One region of the Sphingobium sp. BHU LFT2 genome, then DNA from elsewhere that is predicted to be linked to it. Evidence: riboswitches for the same ligand, from Rfam matches in the RefSeq annotation. Region 1 holds a riboswitch; the other holds the start of a gene.

Region 1 (8,934 bases):
CTGCACCACATAGGCGGCTGGAATGCTGCCGCCCCATTGGCGAATGGCGGCAAAGGGGCTTTGGATCTTTTCCCAGCCGGTGGCACCATTTTCGATGATGATATGCTGCGTCAGGGGCAGAGAATCGATGAACGCCTGCCACACCGGCCAGCCCCAGATCAGCAATGTCAGCAGGCACAGGCCGGCCGAGGTCAGACCGGCGGCCAGGAAGGCGCGGGCATTGCCGCGTGCGATGATCAGCACAGGGATCAGCACCGCAAATTGCGGTTTGTAGACGAGTGCGCCCAGCAGCATGCCGGCGATCCAAGGGCGTCGGTCGAGCAGGGCCATGCCACCACCCAGCAGGCCGGCGGTCATGAAGGCATTCTGGCCGTGGCCCAGGCACACCATTACCACAGGTGCGCCGAGTGCGATGAGCAGCGCGTCGCGCTGATCCGGCAGGACATGACGGATGACCATCAATGCTCCGCCAAGCGTCAATCCCTGCCACAGGATCAGGGCGGGGACGTAGGGGATTTGCGCCAGCAACGTGGCCAGGATCAGGAAGGGCGGGGGATAGTGCCAGCCATAGAAGGGGATGGCGGGATCATGATGGATCGCCTTCTGCACTTCATAATGGGCGGGCCAGTTCCATGCCTGCGCGGCCTGACCCTGATCGGCCATCCATCCCGCCGTCCAGACGTTGGAGAAGTCCGTGCCAAGCGGCCGGCCGAGCGAATCTACCGTGCCATGCGCCGTCGCGAACAGGTAGGCGAGGCCGATCAGCGTCGCAGCCAGCATCAGCCAGGCTGTCATTCGGACCCGTTCGGGGGTGATGAACTGGTCGGGGCACAGGCGGTCGATCATCGCTGTTGACTGGCACAAGCGGCTGAAATTTTGGTAAACAACCCGTTGTTTCCGGGTTTTTTCCGGCTTTTTATTGCCGAAACGCACCTGTCCCTCCATCTAGGGGCTTGGCGGCCTTCCCTCTTGCCTCTATCGGGGCTTGGCACTAGGGCAATGCCTTAACGGTTATTCAGAACCACCAACGATACCCAGTAAGAAGGACCACTCATGAGTGAGACCGCGGATCGCGTAAAGAAAATCGTCGTCGAGCATCTGGGCGTCGAAGCCGAGAAGGTGACCGAGGACGCCAGCTTCATCGACGATCTGGGCGCAGACAGCCTGGACATCGTTGAACTGGTGATGGCGTTCGAAGAAGAATTCGGCGTCGAAATCCCGGACGATGCGGCTGAGAAGATCGCCACCGTCAAGGACGCGATCGACTATATCGACAGCAAGGCCTAAGGGCTTCGCGGCCTGCCCCAGTGGCGGGCCGCCCTCCTTGCACAAGGATTGGCTCCTCCTGTCCGGTGATCCCGGAGCTTGGGGAGCCTTTTCGTATCTGGCCTGCCGTTCACAAGTGCGTGTGGAACGCCTAGATGAGCGGCACGGAACCAAAAATTGGAATTTCGGAGCAAGCATATGCGTCGCGTCGTCGTAACCGGCCTTGGCATGGTAAGCCCGCTTGGCGGGGATGTCGAAACCACCTGGAAGAACATCATCGCGTCGAAATCCGGCGCGGCGACGATCACCCGCTTCGACGCCACCGATTACAAGTGCCGCATCGCCTGCGAAGTGAAGCCCGCGGATCATGAATATGGCTATGACGCCTCGCTGGACGTCGACCACAAGATTCAGCGTCAGGTCGATCCGTTCATCGTCTATGGCATTTCCGCCGCCAGCCAGGCGCTGCGCGACGCGGGCCTGGACAATATGTCGGAAGAAGAGCGCCTGCGCGCCGGCTGCTCGATCGGTTCGGGCATTGGTGGCCTGCCGGGCATCGAAAGCGAATCGCTGGTGCTGGCCAACAAGGGCCCCAACCGCGTTTCGCCGCACTTCGTCCATGGCCGCCTGATCAACCTGATCTCGGGCCAGGTCTCGATCAAATACGGCCTGATGGGTCCGAACCATGCCGTCGTCACCGCCTGCTCGACCGGCGCCCACTCGATCGGCGACGCTGCGCGCATGATCGCGATGGACGATGCTGACGTGATGCTGGCGGGTGGCGCGGAAAGCGCGATCTGCCCGATCGGCATCGCCGGCTTCGCCCAGGCGCGTGCGCTCTCGACCGGCTTCAACGACACGCCGGAAAAGGCGTCGCGTCCCTATGACGTCAACCGTGACGGCTTCGTCATGGGCGAAGGCGCGGGCGTGGTCGTGCTGGAAGAATATGAGCGGGCAAAGGCGCGCGGCGCGAAAATCTATGCCGAAGTCATTGGCTATGGCCTGACCGGCGACGCCTATCATGTCACCGCGCCGCACCCGGAAGGCAATGGCGGTTTCCGTTCGATGCAGATGGCGCTCAAGCGCTCGGGCCTCAGCCTGGAAGATATCGACTATGTGAACGCGCATGGCACCTCGACCCCGCTGGGCGACGAACTGGAACTGGGCGCGGTCAAGCGTCTGTTCGGCGATCATCTGGGCAGCATGTCGATGTCGTCGACCAAGTCGGCGATCGGCCACCTGCTGGGCGGCGCGGGCGCGGTGGAGAGCATCTTCTGCATCCTCGCCATGCGCGACCAGATCGTGCCGCCGACGCTCAACCTCGACGAGCCGAGCGAAAGCTGCAAGGGCGTCGACCTGGTCCCGCACGTCGCCAAGGAGCGCAAGGTGCGCGCGGTGCTGAACAACTCGTTCGGCTTCGGCGGCACCAACGCCTCGCTCATCATGAAGGCGATCTGATACGCCTGATCCTCCCCTGAAAAGGGGAGGATCATGTAAGCCATAGCCGGTTGGGCATTATTTGGGTCGGGCAGTTGGGATGATGGCAAGACGATCCGGCGCAAATCCGGTGCGGCGACTGGGCTGCATCATCCTTCTGATCGGCCTGGCCGTTGTCGCCTTTGTCGGTTTCCGCTTCGTCCATGGCTGGACCGAGACGGGGCCGGCCACCCAGAATATCAGCATCGTCGTGCCGGAGGGATCGACCCTGTCCGATGCCGCGGTGCTGTTGAAATCGGCTGGCGCGGTGCGTTCGGCCGATGCCTTCCTGACCCGCGCGAAGGTCTTTGGCGGCGCCAAGCCGATCAAGGCCGGCGAGTTCGTGCTGCCCAAGGGCGCCAGCAATAGCGAGATCCTCTCGATCCTGCAGGGCGGCAAGACGCTGACCCGGCTGGTCACCATCCCCGAAGGCATGCCGTCGATCCTGGTGCAGGAACGGCTGATGGCCAATGACGAGCTGACCGGCGATGTCGCGGTGCCGCAGGAGGGCAGCGTGCTGCCCGACAGCTATGCCTTCGACAAGGGCGAGCCGCGCGCCGCCGTGCTGAAGCGGATGCAGGCGGCGATGGACAAGGCGCTGGCGAAGCTGTGGGCCGAACGCGCGCCCAACACGATCGCCAAGTCGCCCCAGGAGGCGATCATCCTCGCCTCGATCGTCGAGAAGGAAACCGCGATCGCCAAGGAGCGGCCGATGGTCGCGGGCGTCTACAGCAACCGTCTGCGCAAGAACATGATGCTGCAGGCCGACCCGACGATCATCTATCCGATCACCAGGGGCAAGCCGCTCGGCCGCCGGATCAAGAAGTCCGAGATCGCCGACGTCAATGATTACAACACCTATGCGATGACCGGCCTGCCCAAGGGGCCGATCGCCAATCCGGGCCGCCTGTCGATCCTGGCGGTGCTGCACCCGGCGGAGACGAATGCGCTCTATTTCGTCGCGGACGGGAAGGGCGGCCATATCTTTGCCGACACCTATCAGCAGCATAATGAGAATGTGCGGAAGTGGTTCGAAATCCGCCGCGCCCGGGGCGAGCTGTAAAGCCCGGCTTGGCCGATATATAGCCGGGCTTGCCACATGGCCCGGCGCGCGCTAGGGATAGTCCAGCATCAAGAGTTGGGGCGACGCCCAACGCCAACCTGCCGTTCCGGGCAAGGTGGCACTCCCGATCCGGGAGGATGTGGCCGATCCGGCAACAAAGCGGACCTCAGCCACCGATCGTCGCCCCGCCAGGAAGGACTGACGAGACGTGCCGATCAAGATTGCCGACGACCTGCCCGCCCGCCGCACCTTGGAAGCCGAGGGCGTTGCCGTGATGGGCGAGGCGGACGCGGTGCGGCAGGATATCCGCCCGCTGCGGATCGCGCTGCTGAACCTGATGCCCAACAAGATCGATACCGAGACGCAGCTTGCCCGGCTGCTCGGCGCCTCGCCGTTGCAGGTGGAACTGACGCTGGTGCGGATCAGCGACCATGTGTCGCGCAACACCTCCGCCGATCATATGCAGTCCTTCTACCGCGCCTGGACCGATGTGCGCGACGAGCGGTTCGACGGCTTCCTGATCACCGGCGCGCCGGTCGAGCATCTGCCGTTCGAGGAGGTGAGCTACTGGCAGGAACTGCGCGCCATCTTCGACTGGACCCAGACCCATGTGCATCGTTCGCTCAGCATCTGCTGGGCGGCGCAGGCGGCGCTCCATCATTTCCACGGGGTCGAGAAGCACGCGCTGGAGCGCAAGGCGTTCGGCGTGTTCCGCCATCGCAACCATGCTCCGGCCTCGCCCTATCTGCGGGGTTTTTCGGACGATTTCTCGATCCCCGTGTCGCGCTGGTCGGAAGTGCGGCGGGAATCGCTGCCGGTCGATCGCGGGCTGCAATTGCTGGCCGACAGCGCGGAGACCGGGCCTTGCCTGGTCCATGATCCGCGCCATGGCTTCCTGCACATGTTCAACCATGTCGAATATGACACGCGCACGCTGGGCGACGAATATGCGCGCGACGGCGGCCGCCAGATGCCGGCCCATTATTTCCCCGACGACGACCCGTCCCGTCCGCCGGAAAATCGCTGGCGCAGCCATGCCCATCTGCTGTTCGGCAACTGGATCAACGATCTCTACCAGACCGCGCCGTTCGACGTGGACATGATCGGCCAGGAGATATTGCAGAGCGCGGCCTGATCGGCGCCGATCAGCGCAGCAGACCCTTGGCCGCCTGACTGCGGGCGTAGAGCCACTGGCCTAGCCCGATCAGGACGATGACGGCCGGGAAGATCGCCGCGCCCGCGCCCTTCACCGCCAGCAGGTCGGTGCCGAGGAACGTGTATCCGAACTGGACGATCACCGCGAGCAGCGACAGCAGGAACAGCGGCACCGCGACGCGGCGGCGTAGCAGCAGGACGATCGCGCCCAGCGTGCCGGCGCCCACCGCCACCGCATAGACGGCCCAGGCCCAGCCGGGCATCTGGGCGAAGGCGCGGGCGGTGTCGGGATCGGTTCTGGCGAGTTCGCCCAGGTCGGCGCCATATTGCATGACGAAGGCGGCGACCCCCATCAGGTTCCATAGCAGCAGGATGACGGCGATGATGACGAAGGATGCCGGTGCGCGCATGATGCTTCCCCTCCTGGGCCGCGCCTGCTTGCCGGGCGCGGCATCTGTCATCATATAGCCTGTCCTGGCCGGGCGAAAGTCCACCATTGCGTTGCAGGGAGGCGGTCCTGGCTGACCCGATCATCGTCACCGCGCTGCTGGGCGCTGCCGATTTCGCCTGGGCGGATGGCTTGCGCCGCGCCCATTTCCCGCCTGAACGCAATCAGGTGCCGGCGCATGTCACCCTGTTCCATCATCTGCCGCCTTCGCTGCTGCCCGAACTCAGGACGCGGATGAAACAGATATGCGCCGGCCCGGCGCCACGGGCGCGACTGGGCGATGTGCTGCTGCTGGGGCAGGGGGTCGCCTATCGCATCGACAGTCCCGATCTAGCGGCGTTGCGTGGCGAATTGGCGGACGCCTTCACCGGCCTGCTGACGCCGCAGGACCAGGCCGGCTTTCGCCCGCATCTGACCGTGCAGAACAAGGTGGAGCCCAGGGTCGCGCGGGCGCTGGCCGACCGATTGCGCGCTGATTTCCATCCCCGCCCGATCGCAATCGCGGGCCTGGCCGCCTGGCACTATCGCGGCGGACCATGGGAACTGGCAAGCGAGACCCGGTTTCGGGGGTAGCGACGGCAGAATGGGAGCGATAGATAGCCCCTCCCTTTCAGGGAGGGGTTGGGGTGGGTTGCGAGTGCAGCGAGATTCTGCCCGATCGAGCGTAGGCCGCCGCTACGCGGCGCACTCACCCCCGGCCCCTCCCTGAAAAGGGAGGGGAGTAGGAAAGGTCAGCTTCTGCCCGCTTCCCGGCCGTCTTTCCTACTCAGCATATTTCTGGTCCACCCTGTGGGATGGAATTGGCCGCTCCCATTGCCCCGTTATCGACCTTGCTGCAGCGTCCTGCCGCAACCGCCCCGTCGCGTCATGGTCGCCTGATCGTCGCTTCGCTGGCGCGTCGGTGTCGCTTCACAGGCGCGCGATTGTCGCGTCGCCGTCGCTTTCCGATGACCCTATGCCGGGAAAATGGCGCAAAACGGGGCGACGACACTGTGAACTTCGTAGGAAAATCCGATTGTCGCGTCGTCGCCGACCGGTCAGGCGAGGCCCACTTCCTTGAGCGGAATGCCGGCATCGGCCAGTTGCGCCGGGTCGAGATGGGCGCCCGACAGCACATGGGCCCGGCCCTGGACATAGTCCTTGACCGCATTGACGCAATCGAGCGCGATCAGCTTGCCGCCCTTCAGATAGACGACCGAGAAACTGCGGGTGGCGGGATCGCCGCGCAGCACCGTCTGGTCGAAACCGGTCGACAGGCCCACGGTCTGGAGCTTGAGATCATATTGGTTCGACCAGAACCAGGGGACGGCGTCATAGGCTTCTTCCTTGCCAAGGATGTGGGCCACGGCGGTCTTGGCCTGGTCATTGGCGTTCTGGACGGATTCGAGGCGCATCTGCGCGCCGCCGGCAAAGCGGTTGGCATGGGACGCGCAATCGCCCACGGCATAGATGTCGGGCAGCGAGGTGCGGCAATATTCGTCGACATCGACGCCATTGCCACCGGCCGCGCCCGCCGCGATCAGCGGGCCGGTTTCGGGCACGATGCCGATGCCCACGATCACCATGTCGGTCTCGATCCGCTCGCCGTCCTGCATCAGCACTGCCGTCGCCCGGCCGTCCTTGACCTCTATACAGTCCATCTTCGCGCCCGTGCGCAAATCGACGCCATGGGCGCGATGCTCCGCCTCGTAGAAGCGCGAGAGATCCTCGCCCGCGACGCGGGCCAGCACCCGGTCGAGCGCTTCGAGCAGGACGACGGTCTTGCCGAACTTGGACAGGACGGCGGCCGCCTCCAGCCCGATATAGCCGCCGCCGATGATGGTGACATGGTTCACGCTGTCGATCTTCGCCATCATCGCGTCGACATCGTCGCGGCGGCGCACGGCATGGACATTGGCGGCTTCGGCGCCGCTGCAGGTGAGCATCCGGGGGCTGCCGCCGGTACACCAGATCAGCTTGTCATAGCCGATTTCCACGTCGCCGACGGTGACGAACTTGCCGACCGGATCGACGCTCTTGACCCGGCGCCCCAGCAACATGTCGATCTTGCGCTCGTCCCAGAAGGCGGCGGGGCGGATCAGGATACGGTCGAAGCTCTTGTCGCCGGCGAAATATTCCTTGGACAAAGGCGGGCGCTCATAGGGCGGATCCTTCTCGTCGCCGATCATGCCGACCGAGCCTTCGAAGCCGTGCTGGCGCAGCGAGATCGCCGCCTGCGCGCCGGCATGGCCGGCCCCCACGATCAGAACGTCATAATAGCTCATCCGCCCGCTCATCCTCTTTTATCCGGGGCTTTGCTTGGCGGCATTTGGCAGTGCTGGCAAGCGCCGATGTGGCGGGACGGGCAAGCGATGCCCGCCAACCATCGTCGGGGCGGTGCGCGCCGGTCAGGACATGGTCAGAACGCCCTCATAGGCGCGATCTTCCAGCGCCTTGCCGGCGCCCATGGCGACGCACATCAGGGGCGTGTCGGCGATCCGTACGGGCAGGCCGGTGGCTTCGGACAGCGCCTCGTCCAGCCTGCGCAGCAGCGCGCCGCCACCGGTCAGGGTGATGCCCTCATCGATGATGTCCGACGAGAGTTCGGGCGCGGTCTGTTCCAGCGCGGTCATCACCGCCATCACGATCTGGCCGACCGGTTCGGACAGGGCGTCGCAGATTTCCGCTTCGCTGATGGTCATTTCGGCCGGGCGACCATTCACCAGGTCGCGGCCCTTGACGATGATCCGCTCGCCCTCGCCATCGGGCGGGGTGGCGCAGCCGATCGCGCATTTGACCCGTTCGGCGGTGGCTTCGCCGATCATCAGATTATGGACGCGGCGGATGTGCGAGGCGATCGCGTCGTCCAGCTTGTCGCCGCCGACGCGGGCCGAATTGCTGTAGGCGATGCCGTTGAGCGACAGCACGGCCACTTCGGTCGTGCCGCCGCCGATATCGACCACCATAGCGCCGCGCGGTTCGGTGACGGGCAGGCCGGCGCCGATCGCCGCGGCCATCGGCTCCTCGATCAACTGCACCCGCGCCGCGCCGGCGTTGGAGGCAGCGTCGCGCAGCGCCCGGCGCTCGACCATGGTGGAACCGGTCGGCACGCAGATCACCACGTCGTAGCGGCGGCCGAAGCGCCCGCCGTCCTGCGCTTTCTCGACGAAATGCTTGATCATCTGCTCGGCCACGTCGATGTCGGCGATCACGCCGTCGCGCAGCGGGCGGATCGCCTGGATATTGGCCGGGGTCTTGCCCATCATCAGCTTGGCTTCATTGCCCACCACCTTGACCTTGCGGATGCCGCGAATGGTCTCGATCGCGATGACGGAGGGTTCGTTCAGCACGATGCCCCGGTCGCGGGCGTGGATGACGGTATTCACGGTGCCAAGATCGATCGCCATGTCGCAGGCGGTCGAGGAGAAGAAGCGGGGCATTTTCATGGGAAAGCGGCGATCTGCAAAGATTGTGAAACAATGGCTCCCTGTGCCGCCGCCCGGCGGCGATCAGAAGGGCGCTGCGCCAGTCCGTCCGTTTCCCGCGT
Region 2 (8,934 bases), on a different contig from region 1:
GGAACACGCGGGCCTGGCCGGTGCGCACGCTGGTCGCGGTGATGAACAGGCGGATCGGGCTGGCGGCGAGATGATCGAAATCGACGCATTCGTTGAGGATGTCGGTCAGCGGATTGAAGCCGCCCGGATTGAGATCATAGGGCGAGCAGAGCCGCGCCATCAGGTCCATGCCGACATAGAGCGGCGAATAATCGAGCGTCCAGCGGCCGAGCGCTATGTCGAGCGGGCTGCGGCGGAACGGGCTGAACATTGCCCCGTCCGATACCTTGCTCCAGAAGCGGGTGAGGGCGCGGCGGGCACCCGGCGCGCCGCCATGGGCATAGCCGCTGGCCAGCACGGCCGCGTTCATCGCCCCGGCCGACGTGCCGGATATGCCGTCGATCCGCAGCCAGGGTTCCTCCAGCAGGCGGTCGAGTACGCCCCAGGTGAAGGCGCCATGGGCGCCGCCGCCCTGCAGGGCCAGGTCGATCAGGCGGCTTTGCGGCTCGGCAGTCGGATCGGGCATCGGGCACCTCACGCTTGGCGGGCATGCCCCGCTATCGGAGTTTGTTGCGATGCAGCATGGGACCATTGCGGCCCGCCAATGTCAACGCCTTGCGCGTTGCACAAACCTCATTCCCGGCCCGCGCGGATCGCCGCGCCGCCCGCGATCGGCGTGATCGCGACCAGCAACAGCGATGCGGCGCCCAGGAATTTGAACGCGGCGCCGCTGCCGTCGCCCAGCGTGCCCGCGCCAAAGATCAGCAGCGGCACCGCCAGCGGCAGGGCGAGCAGGCCCGCAAGCGCGCCCGACGAGCGCAGCCCGGCGGTCAGGGTCGCCACCAGCAGGCCAAGCGCGGCGAGCGCGGGGGTGCCGATCAGCAGCCCGGCCTCCAGCGTCAGGATCGTGGCGCCATCCAGCTTCAGCAGCGCGGCGGCGGGCAGGGCGGCGATCATCAGCGGCGGGCCGAAACCCAGCCAATGGGCGATCAGCCGGGCGATCACCACCATCTCCTCGCTGATGCCGCGCAGCGCGATCTGGTCCAGGATGCCGGCATCGCGATCGGGCGCGACCAGCCGGTCGACCGGCAGCAGGCTGGCAAGCAGCGCCGCGATCCACAGCATGCCGCCGCCGGTGCGGGCGAGCAGGGCGGCGTCGGGTCCGACCGCAAAGGGGTAGAGGCTGGCGACCAGCAACAGGAAGGCGACCGGCAGCCACAGCCCGGCCGAGCGCCAGGCCTGGCCCAGGTCGCGGGCGACGAGCAGGGCGATCAGTCGCATGACGCCTCCTGCGCCGGGTCCGGCACATGGGCGGCCATCTCGATCCGCACCGGATCGGTCAGCGGCAATGGCTGGTGCGAGGCGGCGACGACGATGCCGCCGGCCGCCACATGGTCCGCCACCGCCGCGCCGAGCAGCGCGACCGACGCATCGTCCAGGCCATTGGCCGGTTCGTCGAGCAGCCAGATATCCGCGCCGCTGGCAATCACGCGGGCGAGCATGGCGCGCTTGCGCTGGCCGGTGGAAAGCATGCGGACGGGCACGTCGCGCAACGGGGCGAGCGCCATGGCGTGGAGCGCGCGGTCGAGCGCGGCCGCATCCACCCGGTCGAGCCGTGCCCAGAAGCCGAGTGCGCAGTGGAGCGGCAATTCCATGTCGAGCGCCAGTCGCTCGTCGGCCAGCGCGACGCTGCCCTGGCGGTCGATGGTTCCGGCGTAGGCGGGCAGCAATCCGGCGCACTGGCGCAGCAGGCTCGACTTGCCGATGCCGTTGGCGCCGTGCAGCAAGGCGCTGCCGCCAGCCGCCAGCACCAGGTCGATGCCGGCAAAGAGCAGGCGTCCGCCGCGCAGACAGGCCAGGCCCGACAGGCGCAGCGCCGCGCCGCTCATGGGGCGACCATATCCTCCAGCACATGCATGTCGATGTCCGACAGGCCGAAATGATGGCCGATCTCATGCACCACGACATGGGTGATGAGCGCTTCGAGCGGCACGCCGGTTTCGACCCATTCGTCGAGCAGCGGGCGGCGGAAAAGATGCACGGTCGGCGGCAGGTCGCCGGTCTGCGCCTCCTGCCCGAAGGGACGGCCGCTATAGAGGCCGGTCAGGCCGAACGGATCGTCAATCTCCATCTCCTTCAGGATATCGGCGTCGGCGAAATCCTCCACCAGCATCACGACATTGGAGAGATAGGAACGGAAGGGCTCGGGCAGGCGGCTCAGGGCCTCCAGCGCGAGTGTCTCGATTTCCTGTGGGGTAGGGGCGAAGCGGAACGATTGACCAGTGTCAGGCATGGCTGTCACATAGGCGAAAGAAATAACGCAGGATAGAGAAATGCTTGCCAGACTGAACGAAACGGAACGGGCGATCGCGCTGGCGGATTTGCCCGAATGGACGGCGGTCGCCGAACCGGACGGGATTGCGCGCAGCTTCACCTTTCCCGATTTTGTCGCCGCCTTCGGCTTCATGACGCGCGTCGCGCTGCTGGCGGAAAAGGCGGACCATCATCCCGAATGGTCGAACGTCTATAATCGGGTCGAAATCACGCTCACCACCCATGATGCCGGCGGCCTGTCGCAGCGCGACATCGATCTGGCGAAGGGGATAGAGGCACTGCTGCGCTGACGCTTGACGCGGCATCGCCCGGCCGATAATCGCCCCGGCAACATCAAGAGTCGGGCCAACGTCCGACACCAACCTGCTCCCCGAGCAAGGTGGTGCCCCTCGCCAAGAGGGGGATGTGGCCGGACCGGCAATCCAACGGGACACGCAGCCACGACGACGTTGATCCGATGCTTGGTCACACACCAGCAGACGGAAGCATGACGTGCCCATTTCCACACAGCAATTTGCCAGCGACAATTATGCCGGGGCCTGCCCCGAGGCGCTCGACGCGATGCTTGCGGCGAACAGCGGGTCGGCGACGGCCTATGGCGAGGATGAATGGACCCAGCGCGCGGCGGACAATTTCCGCACCCTGTTCGGCGGCGATGCGGAGGTCTTCTTCGTCTTCAACGGCACCGCCGCCAATTCGCTGGCGCTCGCGGCACTGTGCCAGTCCTATCATAGCGTGATCTGTTCGGCCGCCGCCCATGTCGAGACCGACGAATGCGGTGCGCCCGAATTCTTCTCCAACGGGTCGAAGCTGCTGGCGGCACCATCCGTCGATGGCAAGCTGACGCCCGACGCGATCCGGCAGCTCGCGACCAGCCGGTCCGACATCCATTTCCCCAAGCCGCGCGTCGTCACCATCACCCAGCCGACCGAGACCGGCCTTGTCTACACGGTCGAGGAAGTGCGCGCGATTTCCGCCGTGTGCCGCGAACTGGGGCTGAAATTGCATATGGACGGCGCGCGCTTCGCCCATGCCTGCGCCAGCCTGGGCTGCGATCCGGCGGAGATCAGCTGGAAGGCGGGCGTCGACGTGCTCTGCTTTGGCGGCACCAAGAATGGCATGGCCGTGGGCGAGGCGGTGATCTTCTTCGATCGCGCGCTGGCGCAGGATTTCGACTATCGCTGCAAGCAGGCGGGACAACTGGCGTCGAAGATGCGTTTCCTGTCGGCGCCATGGATCGGCCTGCTGGAAAGCGGCGCCTGGCTGCGCAATGCCCGCCATGGCAATGATTGCGCGCGCCGGCTGGCGGCGGCGATCGCCGACCTGCCCGATGTCAGCCCGATCTTCCCGGTGGAGGCCAATGCGTTGTTCTTGTCGGCCCCCGCGCCGGTGCTGGACGCGCTGCGCGCGCGTGGCTGGCGTTTCTACACCTTCATCGGCGGCGGCGCGCGATTCATGTTCGCCTGGGATGCGCAGGTGGAGCGGGTCGACGAACTGGCCCGCGACATCAGGGAAGCCTGCCTGGCGGTCGCCGCCTGACCACAAGCTGATCCGAATAGGCGCAAGGACATGGGCGGGCTGGTGATCGTGCGCGCTGCGCATGTCCTTGTTGCGATATCGAAATGTCATCATGCAGCGGGGTCGGATAGCGGGATGATCCGTTGAGGATGCTCCAAAGCGGATGATCTTGCCTGGTCCAGCCAATTGATAAGAGGCGCTGATCCGGGCCTTCATCACGCCGCCGGCACAGGGGCCGGCGCGTGGACGGAGGCTGTCATGAAGAAGATCGGATGGTTGCTGCTGGGCGTCATGGTGCCGCAGCCGGGGCAGGCGCAGGAGGCGGCGCCGATGGCCGAAGCGCGGGCGGCGATCGAGACCGCCAATCTGGCCGCGCTGCCGCCGGAGGTACGGGCTGCGATCGGCCGGGCCTATTGGGCCACGGAGACGGTGCAGATACGGGGCGTCGAAAAGGTGAAGGGCCAGACGATCGCTGCCAAGGAAATGGTTTTCAAGAAAAATTCGATGATCGAATTTACCGGCGCACACCCCTGGGTATTGTTATTTGCCAGACGGATGCGGATCGAAGACCCACAATCTTTGCTGAGCATTCAACGCAACATGGCGCTGCTGGCAGGGCCGAAGGGCCAAGCTGGCGCAACCGGCGCTGGCGGGCGCAAGGGCAAGCGCACGGGTGCAAATGGTGGTCCGGGTGGTCAGGGCGGCAGTGGCACCGATGGCCGCCCCGGTGGCACGATCGCGGTGCCCGACATCTATATTGTCGTTGGGCGGCTGGAGGCGATCAATACACCGGAGCAGATCAACCAGGCGCGCATTGCCGTCGATTTTCGAGGCGTGCCGGGTGGTGCGGGTGGAGCCGGTGGTTCAGGGGGCAAAGGCGGAGCCGGCGCTGGCGGGCAAGACGGCAGAGCGAGTTGGAAAGTTTGCGAGAGTGGCCCCGGCAATGGAGGCAATGGTGGGCGCGGTGGTTCGGGCGGGAATGGCGGCGCAGGGGGAAATGGCGGCAATGGGGGGCGTGTCTATGTCATCGGCCTGCCCGTAGTGACGGATATCTTTACCGCAGGCGATATTTTGACAAGCGGTGGAGCGGCTGGAAAGGGCGGCGGAGCGGGAGCCGCTGGTGCAGGCGGATCGCACGGGTCGCATGGTTCGCGGCCGGGCATGTGTCGCGGCGGGCGCGATGGCGATGATGGCAAAGCGGGACGTGCGGGGAAAGCTGGAGGAAATGGCCAGATCGGCGGTCGTGGCAGCATCTATGCGTTCCGGCTGAACGCGCTTCAGTCGCTCGAAACGCCGCCCTCACCCTGAAGCGGCCTCAGGGTTCCTCGCCCTCGATCCGGGCGTCATAGCTGCTCAGCGCGCTGATGACATCCGGCATCTTTTCGTAGCGCTTGCGCAGCAAGGCCAGCTTCGCGTCGGTGCCGGAGCAGAGTTCGGCGACGCTTTCCTCGATATAGGCGCGCCGTTCCGCATCATAGGGTTCCTCGCCGCGGAAATGGTCGCAGCTGTCGCGGTCGACCATGAAGGCGGTGACTTCGCGCGGGAAGGGGGCGGGCTGGGCCGCATTGCTCGACGGCGGCAGGTCGAGCGAATTGGTCGGGCCGGGCGGGCCGACGGTGACGATCGGCGCCGGGCGCGAAGGCAGGACGGCGGGCGGAGCGGGTGGCGGCGGATCGGGCTGGACCACGGCAACAGCCACCTGTTGCGGTGCGCTGACCGGGGCGGCCTGTGCGCTGTCATCGGACGAGCCCTTGCAGCCGGTGACGAGCACCAGCGCCAGCATCATCGGAAACAGCTTCAAACGCCCCTTCACCCGATTTCCTCCCGCAGTCCGGCGATCAGATCCGCAACATGCGGCAAGCGCGACTCTTCCTCGTCGAGGATCGCCAGAAACGCCGCCCGCCTATAGTTGCGCAGCGCCCCTTCGGGAAGACGGGTTGGGGCAGGAATTGCGGAAATTACGATATCCAGCAAACGCTCCACCCCATGGAGCCTGCCCCACAGATAGTCATTCTCCCGATAGACCCGGCTGAAAAAGGCACCAAAATTGTTGAATTCAATGCCTTTTAGCGTGGCGTTGGCGCCCCCGGCGCGGATGGCGGTGCAATCTTCGGGCGAAATCCGGTCGACCTTGATCGGATCATATTCATCGACAGCGTCACCCTGAAGCAACGGTAACGTCGCGATGTCGGAGAAGGGGAAGCCGAGATAGGCCAGCAACATGGTGCGGCGCCCCGCCTTGGGCAAGTTGGCGAGCGCCTCGGCCAGCAGCATGTCGGCCGCCTCGTCGCGGGCACGCAGGCCGCGCGCCTGCGCCATCGCCTCCAGCGCGGCACCGGCGTCGGTCGGCACCTGCGCCGCGGCGGCGCGGACATGGTCATTGTAGAAATCATTGCCCTCGCATTCGGTGTAGAGGGCGAGCGCGCGATAGATGGCGTCGTGCATCGCCTGCACCGCTTCGCTGTCGGCATCGGCCTCTAATTCCAGCGTCTCGGCCAGCCGCCGCGCCAGGAAGCGCAGGCGGCGGATGCGGAAGGCCAGGTCATGGGTGCGGAAGAAGAGGACGGGCGCGGCGGCGGAGCCGGCATCCTCGGTCAACTGGTCGGCGCCGATCGCGCGCACCTGCTTCCAGATCGCCTGGCGATAGGCTTCGCGCATCATCGGCGCATCCTCGCCGCTCAGCTGGAACAGCCGCGCGGCCAGATCCTCGACGATGCCCGACAGTTTGAGATGGGCATAAGCGGGGAAGGCGAATCCGGCCGATGCGGCGGCGCGCTGCTGCGCCTTGCCGCGCCAGGCGGACAGGCGCGCCGGCGTTGGCCGGTCGAGGAACAGCATGCGGCCGATCGCCCCCTCCACCTCCGCTTCGATACCGGGGCGCAGCGCCTGGATGATCCGGCCCATGCGGCGGATGCGGGCGGAATGGCGGTCGATCGCCTCCAGATTGTCGCGGATCGGCTGTTCGCGCGGAATGTCCGACAGCGCGCCGAAGATGGTGCGGAAAAAGCCGGGGAGCGGCATATTCTCGCCGGTCGGCGCGGCTTCCTCCTCGCCCTCGCGATTAAGGTGGATCGACCGGTGGCCGGGCTTGGGATCGATATAGACGAAGCGGCGATCGACCTCGCGCCGCGACGGCCGGTTCTTGAGCGCGCCGATCGCCTGGGCAAAGGGGGCGTTGGCCAGCACCGATCCGTCGATCAGCACCGCGTCCTCGGCCTCGCCCCGTGCCGCCCGGCGCGGCAGCACGCGCGCCAGAAAGGCGTCGCGGCCGGGCCAGGCGCGGTGGCGGCGCTTCAATACCCGGTCCAGTTCGCGCACGGTGAAGGGTGGAAAGGCGCCGGGGAAGCTGGCGGTGGCGCGCGCGGCAAAGACCAGTTCGGCCGGATCGGCAAAGCCGCTGGCGCTGCCGCCCCGGCCGCGAAAGCCGATCGACAGCCGATGCTCGGTCTCGATCACCTGGGGCGGGCTGTTGAGGCTCAGGCTCTGCACATGGCCGTCGAAATCGGTGACGGTGACGAACAGGTCGAGCGGATGGCCGTCGGGCAGCAGCGACGGCCCGGCCGGCGTGGCGGCCATGGCGTCGAACGCGTCGAGCAGCATGGTCGAGAATATTTCCCCGCCAAAGGGCGGCTCGAACCAGCGCGAACGGATGAAGCGCGACAATTTCATCCGCACCTCTTCGCGCGTGTCGGGCGCCACCGTGCGCTCGACCGCGTCGCCGGGGCGGCGCGCGGCCATCCATACCAGCGGCGTCGCCCAGAATTTGGTCAGCGCGCGGGCGGGGCGGGCGTCGGGATCGAGCAGTTCGTCGACATCGGCATTGTCGAGCCACAGCGCAGTGAGTGGCTCCAGCGACTGGCCGGTCTCGATTGCCTGGGCCAGGAAGATGCCGTTGATGCCACCCGCGCTGGCGCCGGCGATGATGTCGGGCAGGATGCGCAGCCGCGTGCCGCTCGCCGCCTCGATATCGGCGAACAGTCGATGATAGACCGCCTCGCTCGCCCCCTGCGGCGCCACCCCGTCATGAAAAGCCCGGCTCGCCCGCGTCAGGTGCCAGATTTCCTTGGTGATGCCGTGCATGTAGACGGCCAGGCTGATCCCGCCATAACAGACGAGCGCGAGGCGTAATTCCTTCTCCCTCATGGGGATAGGGATCGCAAAGCCAGGCCGCCTTGTCGAGAGGCGGAATGTCCCCCCCCTGTCCGAAAGCGGGAAGGGGGGGCGGAGGTGGGTGGCTAAGCAACGGCCTGTTTTCCACCGTCATCCCCGCGCAGGCGGGGATCCATCTCTCCAGCGTCGGACCAGATGCAAGGTCAGGGGATGGATTCCCGCCTACGCGGGAATGACAAAATGGGGTGGGGAGCGGAATGGCGGCTTAGACGCGAGCCAAAGCCAATAGCTGACGGAAAACCTACGAAGGTCGGTTTGGGTTTTTGGGGTTTGGTGCCCGGCGCTGCCAAAGCCCCCAGCACAGCCAACCGAAATTGAACAAGCAGAGCAGCCCCCCGCCCAAATTCATCCAATCGCGCTTAACGCCTTGCAACGGGCTGAAATGGAGACCCGCCCAAAGCAAGGCAGCAAAAGCCAAGCCGTTGAACCACAGAAATAGAGAGTTACGCGGGTCTTCGCTCATTGGATGGCCATTTCTCCCGTGGCTCGATGGTACCGGCATTGGTTAGAGGCTGCAATCGGTGAGTATGACGGAACGGCCTGACGTCTTGAACTGGTCGTTTCTTGCAAGTTCTAGCCGGCGTCATCCTGACGAAAGTCAGGATCCATTCTGCGCTATGGCGGATGGGGAGCGCTGAATGGATCCCGGATCAAGTCCGGGATGACGGAACCGGCAAGGTCCGCTTTTCTGACCGACGATCGAACAAGCCGACGACAGTGAATGGTCGTCTTCAGACCCTCAGCCATCCCCAACACGCGCCCGCATTCACCCGACCCGGAATTCCGCCCAGATCGGCAGATGGTCCGACGCCTTGCGCGCGGCGGCGCTTTCGTGGACGCCGCTGTCGACCAGGCGAATGCGGCCGCAATGCATGATCCTGTCGAGCCGGGCGACCGGGCGGCGGGCGTGGAAGCTGCGGCCGCAGGGTGCGA

Evidence for each region. A riboswitch is a leader RNA that binds a small molecule or an ion and turns the genes downstream of it on or off. The one in region 1 is predicted to bind S-adenosylmethionine.
Region 2: linked by a shared signal. The riboswitch ahead of JQK15_RS00260 (threonine aldolase family protein) and the one ahead of JQK15_RS07165 (homoserine O-succinyltransferase) in region 1 are both predicted to bind S-adenosylmethionine.

The regions. Positions count from the first base shown of each region.
Region 1 covers NZ_JAFCGW010000002.1:418,082-427,015, reverse strand. Annotated here, with positions in the region: gene JQK15_RS07185 (glycosyltransferase family 87 protein) at 1-846, opposite strand, end outside; gene JQK15_RS07180 (acyl carrier protein) at 1,054-1,287, shown strand; gene fabF (beta-ketoacyl-ACP synthase II) at 1,465-2,724, shown strand; gene mltG (endolytic transglycosylase MltG) at 2,834-3,805, shown strand; SAM-I-IV-variant riboswitch at 3,866-3,974, shown strand; gene JQK15_RS07165 (homoserine O-succinyltransferase) at 4,014-4,940, shown strand; gene JQK15_RS07160 (sugar transporter) at 4,951-5,370, opposite strand; gene JQK15_RS07155 (2'-5' RNA ligase family protein) at 5,478-5,981, shown strand; gene JQK15_RS07150 (NAD(P)/FAD-dependent oxidoreductase) at 6,446-7,672, opposite strand; gene JQK15_RS07145 (rod shape-determining protein) at 7,796-8,833, opposite strand.
Region 2 covers NZ_JAFCGW010000001.1:45,115-54,048, reverse strand. Annotated here, with positions in the region: gene JQK15_RS00285 (patatin-like phospholipase family protein) at 1-505, opposite strand, end outside; gene JQK15_RS00280 (heme exporter protein CcmB) at 613-1,260, opposite strand; gene ccmA (heme ABC exporter ATP-binding protein CcmA) at 1,251-1,868, opposite strand; gene JQK15_RS00270 (metallopeptidase family protein) at 1,865-2,272, opposite strand; gene JQK15_RS00265 (4a-hydroxytetrahydrobiopterin dehydratase) at 2,313-2,603, shown strand; SAM-I-IV-variant riboswitch at 2,639-2,748, shown strand; gene JQK15_RS00260 (threonine aldolase family protein) at 2,806-3,852, shown strand; gene JQK15_RS27230 (hypothetical protein) at 4,090-5,139, shown strand; gene JQK15_RS00250 (hypothetical protein) at 5,147-5,644, opposite strand; gene JQK15_RS00245 (patatin-like protein) at 5,641-7,974, opposite strand; gene JQK15_RS00240 (endonuclease/exonuclease/phosphatase family protein) at 8,768-8,934, opposite strand, start outside.